Regions from separate parts of the Brevibacillus choshinensis genome, predicted to be linked through region 2. Evidence: a T-box and tRNA genes for the amino acid it is inferred to sense, from the RefSeq annotation. Region 2 holds a T-box; the other regions hold tRNA genes.
What was found. The T-box of region 2 lies ahead of thrS (threonine--tRNA ligase). A T-box ahead of a tRNA ligase gene usually reads a tRNA of that ligase, here a tRNA-Thr.
Positions count from the first base shown of each region.

Region 1: it encodes a tRNA-Thr, which carries the amino acid that the T-box ahead of thrS (threonine--tRNA ligase) is inferred to sense. The anticodon was not compared.
Region 3: it encodes a tRNA-Thr, which carries the amino acid that the T-box ahead of thrS (threonine--tRNA ligase) is inferred to sense. The anticodon was not compared.

Region 1 covers NZ_CP069127.1:560,132-565,608, reverse strand. The annotation lists gene JNE38_RS03125 (transglutaminase-like domain-containing protein) at 1-711, opposite strand, end outside; gene JNE38_RS03120 (DUF58 domain-containing protein) at 716-1,921, opposite strand; gene JNE38_RS03115 (AAA family ATPase) at 1,936-2,889, opposite strand; tRNA gene JNE38_RS03110 (tRNA-Arg) at 3,113-3,189, opposite strand; tRNA gene JNE38_RS03105 (tRNA-Gly) at 3,193-3,268, opposite strand; tRNA gene JNE38_RS03100 (tRNA-Leu) at 3,318-3,399, opposite strand; tRNA gene JNE38_RS03095 (tRNA-Lys) at 3,472-3,547, opposite strand; tRNA gene JNE38_RS03090 (tRNA-Gln) at 3,555-3,629, opposite strand; tRNA gene JNE38_RS03085 (tRNA-Thr) at 3,635-3,710, opposite strand; tRNA gene JNE38_RS03080 (tRNA-Phe) at 3,723-3,798, opposite strand; tRNA gene JNE38_RS03075 (tRNA-Asp) at 3,834-3,910, opposite strand; tRNA gene JNE38_RS03070 (tRNA-Met) at 3,988-4,064, opposite strand; tRNA gene JNE38_RS03065 (tRNA-Val) at 4,094-4,169, opposite strand; tRNA gene JNE38_RS03060 (tRNA-Glu) at 4,257-4,330, opposite strand; tRNA gene JNE38_RS03055 (tRNA-Leu) at 4,349-4,433, opposite strand; tRNA gene JNE38_RS03050 (tRNA-Met) at 4,443-4,519, opposite strand; tRNA gene JNE38_RS03045 (tRNA-Ser) at 4,547-4,637, opposite strand; tRNA gene JNE38_RS03040 (tRNA-Asn) at 4,645-4,720, opposite strand; rRNA gene JNE38_RS03035 (23S ribosomal RNA) at 4,773-5,477, opposite strand, start outside.
Region 2 covers NZ_CP069127.1:1,685,137-1,690,613, reverse strand. The annotation lists gene thrS (threonine--tRNA ligase) at 1-1,526, opposite strand, end outside; T-box leader at 1,670-1,913, opposite strand; gene ytxC (putative sporulation protein YtxC) at 1,938-2,864, opposite strand; gene mqnC (cyclic dehypoxanthinyl futalosine synthase) at 3,027-4,133, opposite strand; gene JNE38_RS08760 (hypothetical protein) at 4,328-4,546, opposite strand; gene JNE38_RS08755 (spore coat protein) at 4,624-5,477, opposite strand, start outside.
Region 3 covers NZ_CP069127.1:4,239,383-4,244,859, forward strand. The annotation lists gene JNE38_RS21325 (sensor histidine kinase) at 1-31, shown strand, start outside; gene JNE38_RS21330 (hypothetical protein) at 434-892, opposite strand; gene JNE38_RS21335 (hypothetical protein) at 892-1,677, opposite strand; tRNA gene JNE38_RS21340 (tRNA-Gly) at 1,837-1,910, opposite strand; tRNA gene JNE38_RS21345 (tRNA-Leu) at 1,923-2,010, opposite strand; tRNA gene JNE38_RS21350 (tRNA-Pro) at 2,037-2,113, opposite strand; tRNA gene JNE38_RS21355 (tRNA-Arg) at 2,143-2,219, opposite strand; tRNA gene JNE38_RS21360 (tRNA-Gly) at 2,223-2,298, opposite strand; tRNA gene JNE38_RS21365 (tRNA-Leu) at 2,318-2,404, opposite strand; tRNA gene JNE38_RS21370 (tRNA-Lys) at 2,422-2,497, opposite strand; tRNA gene JNE38_RS21375 (tRNA-Tyr) at 2,511-2,595, opposite strand; tRNA gene JNE38_RS21380 (tRNA-Thr) at 2,601-2,676, opposite strand; tRNA gene JNE38_RS21385 (tRNA-Asp) at 2,777-2,853, opposite strand; tRNA gene JNE38_RS21390 (tRNA-Met) at 2,979-3,055, opposite strand; tRNA gene JNE38_RS21395 (tRNA-Val) at 3,085-3,160, opposite strand; tRNA gene JNE38_RS21400 (tRNA-Glu) at 3,185-3,261, opposite strand; tRNA gene JNE38_RS21405 (tRNA-Thr) at 3,285-3,360, opposite strand; tRNA gene JNE38_RS21410 (tRNA-Asn) at 3,368-3,443, opposite strand; rRNA gene JNE38_RS21415 (23S ribosomal RNA) at 3,496-5,477, opposite strand, start outside.

The DNA of each region.
Region 1 (5,477 bases), 1.1 Mb from region 2:
CTGACCCGTAAAATACGCGATAGGATCTGGCCAGCTCGCATCCTTTTTCGGAGCCGAATAGGCTATGCCGACGCTTACCGCAATGATCAGAATAGGAGCGATCAACGTTCGCAGCGCGATCCAGCTCCGATTCCCCGCCAGCGTAGCGTGTTTCGTCATGGTCGTCAAATGGCTGACCGCGAGCAGCAAGAATCCGTAAATCAAGGTGCGGATAATTCCTCCATCCCCCTCGTACGGAAGGAATGTATCGAGAACAGCCAGATAAAGCTCCGTCAATACGACAAACCACAGTCCTTGACGCTGTTCGAGCACCAAATAAGTGATCATCGACAGCAGGACCGTGAGAAGCAGGTCAAACAAGGCATTCCGCGTCACAGGAGACATCGCTCCCCAATCCTGCTGAAAGGCGTGCGGGATATCTCGCAGCATCTGCGCAGCCAGCTCCTTGAGCCACTGTGTACCGAATATCGAAGTGTCAAACAGCGTCGTGTGCAGAAGGAACAAGATGACAACCAGCTTGATCGGTAAGGTCAACCAGCGGTAGGGTATGATCTGATCAAGGATCAGGACGATGGCGGCTATCCCGAGAAAAGGCCAGAGCATCCCTGTATCCGTCAGCTCTTGCAAAGGCAGCAGCCACTCTCGTATCATCAGGAACAGCAAGAGGGCCGACACCCACTCCAGCAGACTGGGACGTTTCCATACACGCATGAGTCTACGCACCCCCTATCCGTTTCCACTCGTCATGATCGATGTGGATCGCTGTACATGACACCTTGCTGGCCGTAAGCAGCTGCAAGGTTTTCCGCTGTTCGGCAGATATCGAAGCCTCTGCATGCACGAAGAACAGTTGGATTCGCCTGCCCTTTTGTGAGAGGGCAATCAGACGTCCTATCAGCTCTTTCTCTACGCGTGGAGTCACCAGGATCAGCGTTACGCCCTGCGGCTGCTCCAATGCCTCCCTGCCCACCACACGTGAGAAAGCATCACTTCCCTGCGGCATGACACGGGCCAGCTGGTCAAATACGTGCAAAAAATGCGAATGTGAGATGGCAGCCGGAATACTGATCCTCTCGTGCTGCTTATACACCAGTCCATAATGATACAAATTGCGGTTGGCATAGGCGATCAGACTCGCCGTCAGCTTTACTGCCGTTTCAAACAGGTTCTCAGGCAGTTTCTGATAGCTCGCCTTTTCGACGTCCAGGAAAAACACAGCCTGGTTCATCGCCTGATGCTCGAATTCCTTTGTCTTCAGTCCAGTCCCTCTGGCTGAAGCCCGCCAATGAATCTGACTGAGGCGGTCTCCGCGATGGTATTCCCTCACTCCGCGTACTGCCGCCACATCATCAGAGCGACGGTGGGAGACGTGCACATTCCCGCTAAAGCTGCCGTCACCCAACGCCCAATGCTCAATCGTCTGATACGTCGGATAGACGAGAAACTCATGCGTCAGCGGGTACACTTTTCTCCTTTCAATAAATCCGAAGAAGTCGCCCCCACTCACCACACAGTCACCCAGGCGGTAGTATCCGCGCGGCAGATTGGGAATGACGTAGCGAAACTCCACTTCTCGCTTAAACCATGGGAAAACGAGCTGTCGATGCGGCTCATACACGCCCGCCAATCGATCCGGCAGCGGCTCGAGCACCATGTTCCAGCCGAGTGGAAACCAGAACCGACGACGCAGCCGAATCGTTACAATCACGTCATCGCCATTCTGAAGGCGGTTGCGGTCAATTTCACGCACGACCTCCAGGCCAAAGAACAGAAAGAAGTACGTAAGCAGTTCATACGCCAAGAAGACAAGGCTGCTGTAAAACAAAAACCAGCTAGCAAACCCGCCCTGAAATTTTGCAAATACATACGTGAGCAAGACCAACCCGATTACTTTGACTTTGCCCCATCTTTGTTGTCTCATCCGCAGTCACCGCCTCAGCTGACCGGCACGCGGGTCTCGGCCAAAATCACCGTTAGAATCCGATCAACGGTCGCTCCTTCCAGACGTGCTTCCGGCTTCACGATCATCCGGTGAGCAAATGTGACAGGAACCAGCTCTTTTACATCGTCCGGAATGACGTAATCTCGTCCGCGAACGAAAGCCAGTGCCTGTGCGGCCCGATACAGAGCCAAAGCACCCCGCGGGCTCACTCCCAAATAAATATGATGATGATCACGGGTACGATGGCACAGGCGCACGATATACTCCCTGATCCCATCCGATACTTTTACCCTGGCTGCTTGCTCCTGGAGCTGCTTTAATTCCTCTGCGGTCATGACAGGCTCCAACTGATTCAATGGATTGGCTTCCGAGAAGCGAGTGAGCATTCGCATCTCTTCCTCAACGCTCGGGTAACCCAGACTAAGCTGCATCAAGAAGCGGTCCAGCTGGGCTTCCGGCAAAGGAAATGTCCCTTCGTACTCCAAAGGGTTTTGGGTAGCCATGACAAAGAATGGATCCTCCAGCCGATAGGTCACGCCATCTACGGTCACGGAACGCTCTTCCATTGCCTCCAGCAAGGAAGATTGGGTCTTTGGCGATGTCCGGTTGATCTCATCCGCCAAGATGACGTTGGCAAACAACGGACCTTGGCGAAACTCGAATTCAAGACTCTTTTGATTAAAGATCGCTACCCCTGTTACATCGGTCGGCAGCAAGTCAGGCGTAAACTGAATGCGTTTGAAGGCTCCGCCAATCGATTTGGCCAATGCACGTACGAGCATGGTCTTCCCTACGCCAGGTACATCCTCCAAAAGTACGTGTCCATTCGCCAAAACGGCAGACACCATCAATTCGATCACAGAACGCTTTCCAATCAGAACCTTTTGTATATTGTCAATGAGCTTGGTTACAGCAGGATGCGTATTTTCCACTTTTATTGGGTTCATGATGATACAACTCCTGTTTCTTTGGATTCTTCAGTCAGGTTTGTAACAGCCACTCCTACGCGGTTTACCCCCTGTTTTTATGAATAGAGAGCATCCTAATCCTAAAGTAATGGATGCTCATGGGAGATACAAGGAAAAAATACTTAAAATTTGTAAAATTGTCCTCAAATTATGCAAAAAAGAGTAGGAGATCGTCCTACTCTGCGGTTTCATATGAAAGAAATGGCGTGCCCTGAGAGATTCGAACTCCCGACCTTTTGATTCGTAGTCAAACGCTCTATCCAGCTGAGCTAAGGGCACATATGGAGCGGACGAAGGGTCTCGAACCCTCGACCTTCGCCTTGGCAAGGCGACGCTCTACCAATTGAGCTACGTCCGCATATTCAGGGTAAAAGGTTTGCTCTGGCTACAAACCCTTTCTGTTACTATGGTGCGGGTGAAGGGACTTGAACCCCCACGGTCTCCCGCCAGAACCTAAATCTGGTGCGTCTGCCATTCCGCCACACCCGCATGGTTTAAAAAAACAGAAAAGGCTTACGGCGTATTTGCCGTGCAGCACTGCTTTCCTTATTGAGAAAAAACTGGTGAGCCATGAAGGACTCGAACCTTCGACCCTCTGATTAAAAGTCAGATGCTCTACCAACTGAGCTAATGGCTCGTGCAAATGGCTGGGGTACTAGGATTTGAACCTAGGAATGACGGAGTCAAAGTCCGTTGCCTTACCGCTTGGCTATACCCCAACAAGTGGTGCCGGCAATAGGACTTGAACCCACAACCCCCTGATTACAAGTCAGGTGCTCTACCAATTGAGCTATACCGGCATATCATATTAGTGGTGGCTCGGGACGGAATCGAACCGCCGACACGAGGATTTTCAGTCCTCTGCTCTACCGACTGAGCTACCGAGCCTCATTTGTTTCATTCGCCAATTCCTTGAAGGAAAATGGCGGAGCTGACGGGACTCGAACCCGCGACCTCCGGTGTGACAGACCGGCGTGAACTCCAACTTCACCACAGCTCCATATTTGGTTGCATCCTACGGATACTCCCATCTCACTTGAGCAAGATGTACATTCGACGTAGTTCAAGTGAATAATTTGGTTGCGGGAGCAGGATTTGAACCTGCGACCTTCGGGTTATGAGCCCGACGAGCTACCGAGCTGCTCCATCCCGCGACAGGGACCTTTTCGGTCAGTAGTAACTATGGTGGAGGCTGACGGGATCGAACCGCCGACCCTCTGCTTGTAAGGCAGATGCTCTCCCAGCTGAGCTAAGCCTCCACTATTTCCCCCACAAAGTGAAGAGTATGCTCTGAAGCATATTCCGAGTACTTTGCGGGGACCCCAACAACTAGTTGGTTTTTTAGGTGACCCGTAGGGGATTCGAACCCCTGTATGACAGCGTGAAAGGCTGCTGTGTTAAACCGCTTCACCAACGGGCCATGCAAGTGATACTATTATGGTGCGGTCGGCGAGACTCGAACTCGCACGGGTCGCCCCGCCACCCCCTCAAGATGGTGTGTCTGCCAATTCCACCACGACCGCAACTTAGGATGGTAGCGGCGGAGGGAATCGAACCCCCGACCTTTCGGGTATGAACCGAACGCTCTAACCAGCTGAGCTACACCGCCAAATTGCTATGTTATTAAGAAATCATATGGCGGAGAGTGAGGGATTCGAACCCTCGCTACGCTTGCGCATACTAACGGTTTAGCAAACCGTCCCCTTCGGCCTCTTGGGTAACTCTCCGTATATATGGCTCCTCGGGACGGACTCGAACCGCCGACCGATCGGTTAACAGCCGATTGCTCTACCAACTGAGCTACCGAGGAACGTTTGAAGGTCGCACCTTCAAAACTGGATCTGCATGTTTGCTAAGAGTGTGTGGATAAGTCCTCGACCGATTAGTATTCGTCAGCTCCACGTGTTACCACGCTTCCACACCGAACCTATCAACCTCATCGTCTATGAGGGGTCTTACCAGCTTGCGCTGTGGGAAGTCTCATCTTGGAGGGGGCTTCACGCTTAGATGCTTTCAGCGCTTATCCCGTCCGCACATAGCTACCCAGCTGTGCCACTGGCGTGACAACTGGTGCACCAGCGGTGCGTCCATCCCGGTCCTCTCGTACTAAGGACAGCTCTCCTCAAACTTCCTACGCCCGCGACAGATAGGGACCGAACTGTCTCACGACGTTCTGAACCCAGCTCGCGTACCGCTTTAATGGGCGAACAGCCCAACCCTTGGGACCTACTTCAGCCCCAGGATGCGATGAGCCGACATCGAGGTGCCAAACCTCCCCGTCGATGTGGACTCTTGGGGGAGATAAGCCTGTTATCCCCAGGGTAGCTTTTATCCGTTGAGCGATGGCCCTTCCATGCGGAACCACCGGATCACTAAGCCCGACTTTCGTCCCTGCTCGACTTGTAGGTCTCGCAGTCAAGCTCCCTTCTGCCTTTACACTCTACGAATGATTTCCGACCATTCTGAGGGAACCTTTGGGCGCCTCCGTTACCTTTTGGGAGGCGACCGCCCCAGTCAAACTGCCCACCTGGCATGGTCCTCTCGCCCGATAAGGGCGACGAGTTAGA
Region 2 (5,477 bases):
ACCGGACGGTGTTTTTCATTGTCTTGGCCCACGTAAGTCAGGTCAAATTTCTCAGGCATTTGGAAGTCCAATTGGATCGTACCGCATTGGTGGCGGCGTTTCAGCGCATCTGTGATCTGGAAGTCGATCTTCGGTCCGTAGAACGCGCCGTCTCCTTCCTTGATCTCATACGGCAAACCGGCGTCGTCCAGTACCTTACGCAGAGAGCTTTCTGCGATCTCCCACAGCTCGTCGGAGCCCATGGAGTCTTCCGGACGAGTGGAGAGCGCGACGCTGTACTCGAAACCGAACACTTTGTAGATGGTATCGATCAGTTTGATCATGGCCTTGATTTCACTCTCGATCTGATCAGGACGGACAAATACGTGCGCATCATCCTGACAGAAGGTACGTACGCGAAGCATGCCGTTCAGGGCACCGGAATACTCATGGCGGTGCACCTGGCCAAACTCGGAGTAGCGAATCGGCAGATCACGGTAGGAATGCATCGCGTTTTTGTAAATAAGCATGTGGCCTGGACAGTTCATCGGCTTCAGGGCGTATGTCGCGTTGTCCACCTCGGAGAAGTACATGTTCTCATGATAGTGGTCCCAGTGTCCGGATTGATGCCAGAGACGCTCGTTCATGAGGAATGGCGAGCGCACCTCTGTGTATTGAGCGAGCTGCTGCAGACGGCGGGAGAATTGCTCCAGCTCGTTGCGGACAGTAAAGCCGTTTGGCAGGTAGAACGGCATGCCTGGCGCTTCTTCGGAGAACATGAACAATTCGAGTTCTTTCCCCAGTTTGCGGTGATCGCGCTTTTTCGCTTCCTCGAGGAAGTGCAGATGTTCTTCAAGTTCCGCTTTTTTCGGCCATGCAGTGCCGTAAATGCGCTGGAGCACCTGGTTCTCCGCTTTTCCACGCCAGTAAGCACCTGCTACGTTCATCAGCTTGAACGCTTTGATGTAGCCAGTCGATGGCAAGTGAGGGCCGCGGCACAGGTCAAAGAATTCGCCTTGCTCATACAGCGTGATGGTCGCATCCTCCGGCAGGTCGCGGATCAGCTCCAGCTTCAGATGATCATTCAGGCCTTGGAAAATCTCGGTTGCTTCCGCGCGGCTCACGACTTTGCGGCGAATCGGCAGGTCTTCCTTGACGATTTTTTCCATTTCCGCTTCGATTTTACCCAGGTCTTCCGGGCTCAGGGACACCGGAATATCCATGTCGTAGTAGAAACCGTCCTCGATTACAGGACCGATCCCGAATTTCACTTCGCTGCCATACAGGCGTCTGACCGCTTGTGCCAGCAAGTGGGCGGTACTGTGACGATATACTTCCACTCCATCCTGTGAATCCAGGGTCACGATCTCAATCGCAGCATCCTCTTCCAGCGGTGTGTAGAGGTCAACGACTTTACCGTCTTTCTTACCGGCTACTGCTTTCTTCTTCAAGCTGGCGCTAATGGAACCAGCGATGTCTTCGATGGTAGTCCCGGCCTCGTACTGCCGTACTGCTCCATCCGGGAAAGTCACATTGATTTGTGCCACGTTAGGTTCTTCCTTCCTGTTTTGTAATTGGTTGAGAGATTAGTAAAACTTGGCTTCGCCTATTTTTTTGCGGAGCCTAGTTGCACTTATACTGGATAGGGATTAATTGATTCCTATCTGTAAATAAAAAAACACCCATCCCAAAAAGGGACGAGTGTATTCTCGCGGTACCACCCTAGTTCAAGTCTGCTGATAAATCGAAAGCAGACTCCTCAAGGAAAAATAACGGTTTAAAACCGGCTACCGATACTTAAAAGGCTAGGCCTTTGTTCCCGGCTGCTACTCGAAGGGGGTAGATCTCATATGGGTGCGCAGCGGGCTTCCAGCCGTGTCCCGCCTCTCTGTGAGCGACCTGCATATCGTCCATGTCCTTCTCATCGTATTTGCCATGATGTGAAGTTGTTGTTGCTATTATAGTTTAGTCGGATTGTGCACGTCAAGTACACGTCTGTCTGCCAGACAGATCGGGCACGATTGGCAGGTACTCAGCCTGCTGTCGAAAATGCTGCGGATCGTCTGCGTCAGCCCGGCCCTCTCTGTCGCCATGTGGAGGACAATGCTTTCAGGAGCCAGCGTCACTAGAGCACTGACCAGATAATCTTCATCCCGGCAGTTTTGTTCGTCCATGCTGAGCACCGCATCCAGCTGATCCAGCCAAATACGATCTCCTTTTTTATCATAGAGATGGAAAGGTTTGTCCACACTAGGAACAACGTGAACCACTTCCTGCTTGGTTTCCTGAACGGCGATAAAATACCGCAAGAGCTCCACGAATTCTTGATATTGCTTGTCTTCCAGATATTCGTCAATGCCGGATTCCACCAGCTCGAACAGTTCATTCCAATGATCCTGCAAGCGGAAGCGGACAAAGCCCAGCACGTTGATCGTCCGGTCTTGCTCGAGATACGTAAACGCCTTTCGATACACGTTTGCCTTGCGTGTGGTCGCAGTGAACAGCTCGCCGCCAGCCGGCTCCTGCTCTTGTTCCTGACACATGCGCTGGATGTAGGGAAGGATGATGGCCCACTCTTCTTCCAGCTGTTCGGCCTGAAGCAGATCTTCAGCCATTTCTTCTACGATTTCTGGTTCCTTGACCTGCATGATCCATTCTGCCAATGACAGCGCCACAAAGGCCCTGGCCCAATCAATCGTCTGCGCATCGTATTCCTCTTCGCACCAGCTCTGAAAGAAAAACAGGTAGTAGCCGTCCTGCTCCTCTTCTTTGTATGTAACGCGCACCGGTGCAGTGTTGACCCGTTCCGTCATCTCTTTCAAGATGGATCGGTACGTGCCACAATGCGCAGGGACATTCTCCAGCAATACGCGGAACGTCTGCATAACCATCCCCCCAACCGCAATTGTACTTACAGTATATGTCCCGTCAGGAGTGATATACTTTTAAACGGTTGGAAACGCAGGGAAGGTTTCTTACAAAAATCGAGGTATTTTTCATAAAAAGAGGCACGGACCTGATCGGGCCCGCACCTCTCATCCATCCATTTAGTTCTGCATGACGAAATCTTTTTCCGCCATCTCGCCGTCTTTGAAAACGCGCAGGATGTCGTACTGGGTGTTGCGCTGTGCAGGAGTCTTGCCTGCTCTGCGAATCAGCTCCAGAATTTGGTTGGTGTTTACCTTGTACGTGCATGCTGCGGCAGATACGACGTTTTCTTCCATCATGGTCTGCCCGAAATCGTTTGCACCATAGGAGAGCGACAATTGGCCATAGTGCGGGCCCATCGTTACCCAGGAAGACTGGAAGTTCTCCACGTTGTCCAGCATCAAGCGGCTGATCGCCAGCGTCTTCAGGTACTCTTCCGGCGTGTTGTTGACTGCCTTCATGTTGGTATTGTCCGGCTGGAACGTCCAAACGATGAACGCCTTGAAGCCATGCGTTTCATCCTGTGCCTCGCGAATGCGCAGGAGCGACAGGACGCGCTCTTCCATTTCCTCGCCAAAGCCGATTACCATAGTCGCCGTACCCGGCAGGCCTGCCCGATGTGCTGCTTTTTGCGTGTCGATCCAGTCCTTCCAGGAGCCTTTCAGACGGGAAATCTTGCGTCGGGTGCGATCGTCTAAAATCTCTCCGCCTGCCCCAGGCAGCGAATCCAGACCAGCGGCCTTCAGTTCGCGAAGGACATCCTCCACTGACATGTTGGAAACTTCAGCGATTTTCAATACTTCCGCTACCGAGAGAGAGTGCATGGTGATGTGCGGGAAGCGCTTTTTGATGTCGCGCAGAAGGTCGGTGTAATAGTCGATCTTCAAATCGGGATTGGTACCGCCCTGCATCAGGATTTCCGTGCCGCCTACATCTACCGTCTCCTGAATCTTTTGGAAGATGGTCTCTTTCGGCAAAACGTAACCTTCCGAAGATCCCGGCGGGCGATAAAATGCGCAGAAACGGCAATACGTGTCACAAACGTTGGTGTAATTGACATTACGGCTGATTACGAATGTGGCGATAGGATCTGGATGGTGCTTTTGCATGACCAAGTTCGCGTAATGTCCGATCTTTTCAATTTGATCGCTTGCAAACAAGGCCAAGCCATCCTCCAGGCCCAGACGTTCTCCGGCAAGAGCCCGTTCCAATATACTGTCGATCATAAGGATCACTCCTTGTTACCTACGTAAATTCCACTCCACATGATATCACACTTGGCCTACCCCGGCTATTCCCAAGGTGCATAGCTTGTCAAAAGTTACATATCTCAGACTCGATCCTGCCTGCCTTCAGGAGGGACCAACAAAAAACAACCCTGCCAAAGCGGCAAGGCTGTCCGTGCGATTACTGTTTTCTTTTATTCAAAACCGATTTGCTCGTAAACTTCCGGCTCCCAGTAAATAACTGTCTGGGCGAGTGGCAAATTCGTCTCGCGAGCCCCGTTTGGCTGGCCGTTGAAGTAGATGATCTCCGTTACCGACACACGATCGCCACGAACATCGATTTCTCCTGACAGCTGCAGATTGGTACCATCCGGTGCGTAAAAAATGACTTTCCCCGAGCCAAGCGTTTTCATGGGTCCCCTCCCAAAGATGTTTGTCCTCTCTCTATAGTAGTGGATATTATTTCCTATCGTCAACGATTTAACGGGACTTATTGACCAAGCAAGGAATCGGAGTTCATGTTCTTTTTGCGACTTCGGGTCTGTCTCCCATCGCTTTGCTGCTGGGACAGCGTATCCGGTGTGTCGATGCCCTGGGTCTGTAACGCATCTGTCGCAAGCGACGTATCTTCCATTATCGAGTTCGCATCCTGCCGGTACGGAGGCGGAGAAAACACGGGAGCAGCATTCACGGGCGTCAGATTTTGATTGGGATCAGGCGGCGCTACCCGGGCTCCGTTTACCGGCTCTTTCATGAGAGAAGCGGCGGGCGGGGCAGGCATCGGGCTAGTCGTCTCCTGGCCTAATCCTGACTCTGTCTGAGAGCGTATCGGCTGATAGCCTCGGAGCAGCTCGGAATTGGTCTCATCCGGCATGGCAGCCCATGTGTAATAGCCTCTTTGCTGCATATACCCCCATACTTCATAGGCTTGCTTTGCGCAATTGACCGATCCTTGCAATAGCAGGTCACGAATCTGGGGATGTCCTGCTTCCAGTGCCGCTGCCATTTTGAGCTTTGCCCCGTTCTTGTGCATCCCGAGCAAAGCGGAAGCGACATCGCGATCATCCATCTGTGCGGCGTAATGGGGCTCCGTCCAGTGTCCGTGCTGAGGTTGCGCCACCGTTGCCATTGCCGCTGAATGGTTCCGCATCGGGCGGTAAGGTAAAAGCTCGCCTGCCCCTAGACCTTGAATGGTGAATACCAAGCCATTGTACTCGCCCTGCATAAATTGAAGCTGGTGATGTACCATTTGCGCCAGCTGGGGGTCGCGAATGTACGGAACATATAGGTGGGCGGTATTGATCACGTCAACCGCGCTGTTTAAAACCTCATGCAGCTCGATCA
Region 3 (5,477 bases), 2.6 Mb from region 2:
TGAGGTGGATCAGCCTGCCCCCACTCTGTGATTGGGCACAAAAAATGCCCCCTGATGCTCAGGAGGCGAGGCAAGAGATCCGTTACCGTTTGGTTGGTAAGCGACCTAAGGCTAACTCTACACGAAAACATATGTTTCTACCACTCAAAAGATTAGACAGACTTCGACACGTGCCAGGATCTATGCAGACTGTAGGGAAGCATGCATGGATCCTTTTTTGTCATGGTGCCAATACTTCGCACACTGCCCGGTTCGCTATGGCATGAATCGCCTGTTCTGCTGTACTGATCCATTTTGCTTAGCTGTTTCGGCACAAACAATGCCTCAATCTCAAATACCAATGCCGAGCGGATTATATAGAACTACATGAAAGGGGTCAGCCACGTTTGACTTCACACATTAGGATCTTGTACCTAGCAAAGCAGTGATGATATCACTTCGTTATAGCCAGCCCGAGTGCCTGATGATCCCATAGAATATCTTCGACAACAGAAACGTTATTCTCCTCGCATGTCACGATTAAGATGACCTCCCCCGTTTTTCCCTTCTTCAGTTCTCGTTCATTCTTGTGTCGCTTGAGCAGATAAATAATCCAATTCAGCAGAACGCCTGTAATAAATCCGGCAGCTGCTCCGATTAACCCCCAGATGACGGGTCCCCAGTCCCAGACAAAACCTTTGGTTGCCCCGATGGTAGCGAACATGAAGGCCAGTACCATCCCTTTATCCACTAAAGACAAACCATCACTACGGTGAATGCTATCCAGCAGCCTGGGGTGTTTTTTACGTGGATCAAGCGGAACGGCGTAGATCTCCGTTATCCCTTTTTCCTCCAATTCGGTTATAGCGATTTCCAGTAAAGTAGAGTATTCAAACGTGACGAATATTTGCATCACTCTACCATGCCCCCAACTGTTATTTGGGTGCCTGAAGGCTGGTATTTCCGCAATAGGTGATTTTTTAGTGCGTCTTCAAAAAGTTTATTATTCTCTACTGTATTCATGTAAGCATCGTAGATCGAAAAGAAATAAAACGAGGGTAAATACAAGAGCCATTGCTTTTCCAAAACAAGTGTGGAAAATCGTATGTTACCTAGGATCAGGTAGTGAATGGCGAGGATCAGATTAGATTTCCATACGAGAATAATGGAACATACAAAAATAAACCCTGCTAAAACAATACGATGGAGATACAATTGCCCAAGGCTGGGTATTCCCAGAGACCATACTACTGCTATCCAAGGCTTGCGTTTGTCAAGGTAGTTTACTTCTATTGCTCCAATGCGAAAAACGTCATAAAACCCATTCTCTCTTTGTGCGAGTAGATAAATCTTATTCATATCAACAGTGGATCGATAACTGTCCCATATCGCAAACAAATAAACAGGTATGTAAAGCATCGTGAATCTGGGTTCCAATATATCTTTTGCCGCTTGAAACTGACCGTTAAAGGAATACACCATTGCTTCATTCAGATGAATCAATTGATTAATGAACACTTCCCATATAATCAATGCGTAGCCTCGGAGATATTTGCTCAGTAGAAGGTGCCCAAAACCGGGGAAAGCCAAGGACCACGCAGCAATAATATAAGGATTTCTTTTATGAAGTTGTGTGGTTCCCAGCAAACTGACATATGCCTTGTTGCGCATATTTCGAACTGTTCCCTGACTTTCCATAATTGACCACCTTTGAAGCTATTTGGTTGTAATTTGCCCAAATGCTTGAGGAACCATTCAAACGAGACATGGTCTATCCCGTGTTGAATGACATTAACATTACTGAATAAACACAAAAAAACAGAGGCCAAATTGGCTCTCTGTTCTCCTCTATTCATATGGAGCGGGTGATGGGAATCGAACCCACGCGACCAGCTTGGAAGGCTGGGGTTCTACCATTGAACTACACCCGCATGTAATTGAGATGGTGCCGAGGACCGGACTTGAACCGGTACGGGAGAAACTCCCGACAGATTTTAAGTCTGTTGCGTCTGCCCATTCCGCCACCCCGGCAAAGCAAGAAAATGATGGGCAAATCATGGTCGGGAAGACAGGATTCGAACCTGCGACCCCTTGGTCCCAAGCCAAGTACTCTACCAAGCTGAGCTACTTCCCGACTGTATCCTTTTCACTCTAGATGAAAAGTGGCGTGCCCTGAGAGATTCGAACTCCCGACCTTTTGATTCGTAGTCAAACGCTCTATCCAGCTGAGCTAAGGGCACATATGGAGCGGACGAAGGGTCTCGAACCCTCGACCTTCGCCTTGGCAAGGCGACGCTCTACCAATTGAGCTACGTCCGCATGTAATTTTGCAGTTGTTTGGTGCGGTCGAGAGGACTTGAACCTCCACGGTGTTGCCACCACTAGAACCTGAATCTAGCGCGTCTGCCAATTCCGCCACGACCGCATGTAAAGTTTAAAAACTGGTGAGCCATGAAGGACTCGAACCTTCGACCCTCTGATTAAAAGTCAGATGCTCTACCAACTGAGCTAATGGCTCTCATTAAGAAAACTGGTGGGGAGAGACGGATTCGAACCGCCGAACCCAGAGGGAGCAGATTTACAGTCTGCCGCGTTTAGCCACTTCGCTATCTCCCCAGTGATGGTGCCGGCAATAGGACTTGAACCCACAACCCCCTGATTACAAGTCAGGTGCTCTACCAATTGAGCTATACCGGCGAACGTATTTATTTTACCAAATCATTCATAGATAATCAACATTTTTTCACTAATTGTAAACGTCTTTCATCTTCATGAATGTTGCCATTCTTGAAAAGAATGGCGGAGCTGACGGGACTCGAACCCGCGACCTCCGGTGTGACAGACCGGCGTGAACTCCAACTTCACCACAGCTCCATATTATTTTCCTTGAACTCGACGCTTATTCAAGGTCGTACAAGGAGAAAATTTGGTTGCACCCTACGGGTACTCCCATCTCACTTGAGCAAGATGTACATTCGACGTAGTTCAAGTGAATAATTTGGTTGCGGGAGCAGGATTTGAACCTGCGACCTTCGGGTTATGAGCCCGACGAGCTACCGAGCTGCTCCATCCCGCGACAGGGACCTATTCGGTCAGTAGTAATAGTGGTGGAGGCTGACGGGATCGAACCGCCGACCCTCTGCTTGTAAGGCAGATGCTCTCCCAGCTGAGCTAAGCCTCCACATTCTCTTAATGGGATATTTTATGGTGACCCGTAGGGGATTCGAACCCCTGTATGACAGCGTGAAAGGCTGCTGTGTTAAACCGCTTCACCAACGGGCCATAGCATGGTTGGGTAATAATCATGGTGCTCCCGACAGGAATCGAACCTGCGACCTCTTCCTTACCATGGAAACGCTCTACCGACTGAGCTACAGGAGCATGAATATGGCTCCTCGGGACGGACTCGAACCGCCGACCGATCGGTTAACAGCCGATTGCTCTACCAACTGAGCTACCGAGGAACATTGAAGGTCATTCCTTCAAAACTGAATACGCATGTTTGCTAAAGAATGTGTGGATAAGTCCTCGACCGATTAGTATTCGTCAGCTCCACGTGTTACCACGCTTCCACACCGAACCTATCAACCTCATCGTCTATGAGGGGTCTTACCAGCTTGCGCTGTGGGAAGTCTCATCTTGGAGGGGGCTTCACGCTTAGATGCTTTCAGCGCTTATCCCGTCCGCACATAGCTACCCAGCTGTGCCACTGGCGTGACAACTGGTGCACCAGCGGTGCGTCCATCCCGGTCCTCTCGTACTAAGGACAGCTCTCCTCAAACTTCCTACGCCCGCGACAGATAGGGACCGAACTGTCTCACGACGTTCTGAACCCAGCTCGCGTACCGCTTTAATGGGCGAACAGCCCAACCCTTGGGACCTACTTCAGCCCCAGGATGCGATGAGCCGACATCGAGGTGCCAAACCTCCCCGTCGATGTGGACTCTTGGGGAGATAAGCCTGTTATCCCCAGGGTAGCTTTTATCCGTTGAGCGATGGCCCTTCCATGCGGAACCACCGGATCACTAAGCCCGACTTTCGTCCCTGCTCGACTTGTAGGTCTCGCAGTCAAGCTCCCTTCTGCCTTTACACTCTACGAATGATTTCCGACCATTCTGAGGGAACCTTTGGGCGCCTCCGTTACCTTTTGGGAGGCGACCGCCCCAGTCAAACTGCCCACCTGGCATGGTCCTCTCGCCCGATAAGGGCGACGAGTTAGAAACTCCGTACATCAAGGGTGGTATCCCACCGACAGCTCCACAGAGGCTGGCGCCCCTGCTTCTCAGCTTCCCACCTATCCTGTACATGATGCACAAAGTTCCAATACCAGGCTACAGTAAAGCTCCATGGGGTCTTTCCGTCTTGTCGCGGGTAACCTGCATCTTCACAGGTATTATGATTTCACCGGGTCTCTTGCCGAGACAGCGCCCAAGTCGTTACGCCTTTCGTGCGGGTCGGAACTTACCCGACAAGGAATTTCGCTACCTTAGGACCGTTATAGTTACGGCCGCCGTTTACTGGGGCTTCGGTTCAAAGCTTCGCTTGCGCTAACCCATCCCCTTAACCTTCCAGCACCGGGCAGGCGTCAGCCCCTATACTTCGCCTTGCGGCTTCGCAGAGACCTGTGTTTTTGCTAAACAGTCGCTTGGGCCTTTTCACTGCGGCCCCCTCGGGCTATAAACCCTACCGGGGCGCCCCTTCTCCCGAAGTTACGGGGCCATTTTGCCGAGTTCCTTAGCAAGAGTTATCCCGCGCACCTTAGGATTCTCTCCTCGCCTACCTGTGTCGGTTTGCGGTACGGGCACCTTATTCCTCGCTAGACGCTTTTCTTGGCAGTGTGAAATCAGGGACTTCGGTACTTAAATTTCCCTCGCCATCACAGCTTGCCCTTACGGTGTGCGGATTTGCCTACACACCAGGCTTACTGCTTGGACGGCCATCCAGTAGGCCGCTCACCCTATCCTCCTGCGTCACGCCATTGCTCAAGCGGAACAGAGGTGGTACAGGAATATCAACCTGTTGTCCATCGCCTACGCCTTTCGGCCTCAGCTTAGGTCCCGACTAACCCTGGGAGGACGAGCCTTCCCCAGGAACCCTTAGGCTTTCGGTGGACAAGATTCTCACTTGTCTTTTCGCTACTTACACCGGCATTCTCACTTCCAAGCGCTCCACCGCTCTTTCCAGTACGGCTTCACTGCTGCTTGGAACGCTCCCCTACCCAGTCCATAAGGACTGCCATAGCTTCGGTGATACGTTTAGCCCCGTTACATTTTCCGCGCAGAGTCACTCGACCAGTGAGCTATTACGCACTCTTTAAATGGTGGCTGCTTCTAAGCCAACATCCTGGTTGTCTGGGCAACTCCACATCGTTTCCCACTTAACGTATACTTGGGGACCTTAGCTGATGGTCTGGGCTGTTTCCCTTTTGACGATGGATCTTAGCACTCACCGTCTGACTCCCGGACATAAGTCATTGGCATTCGGAGTTTGACTGAGTT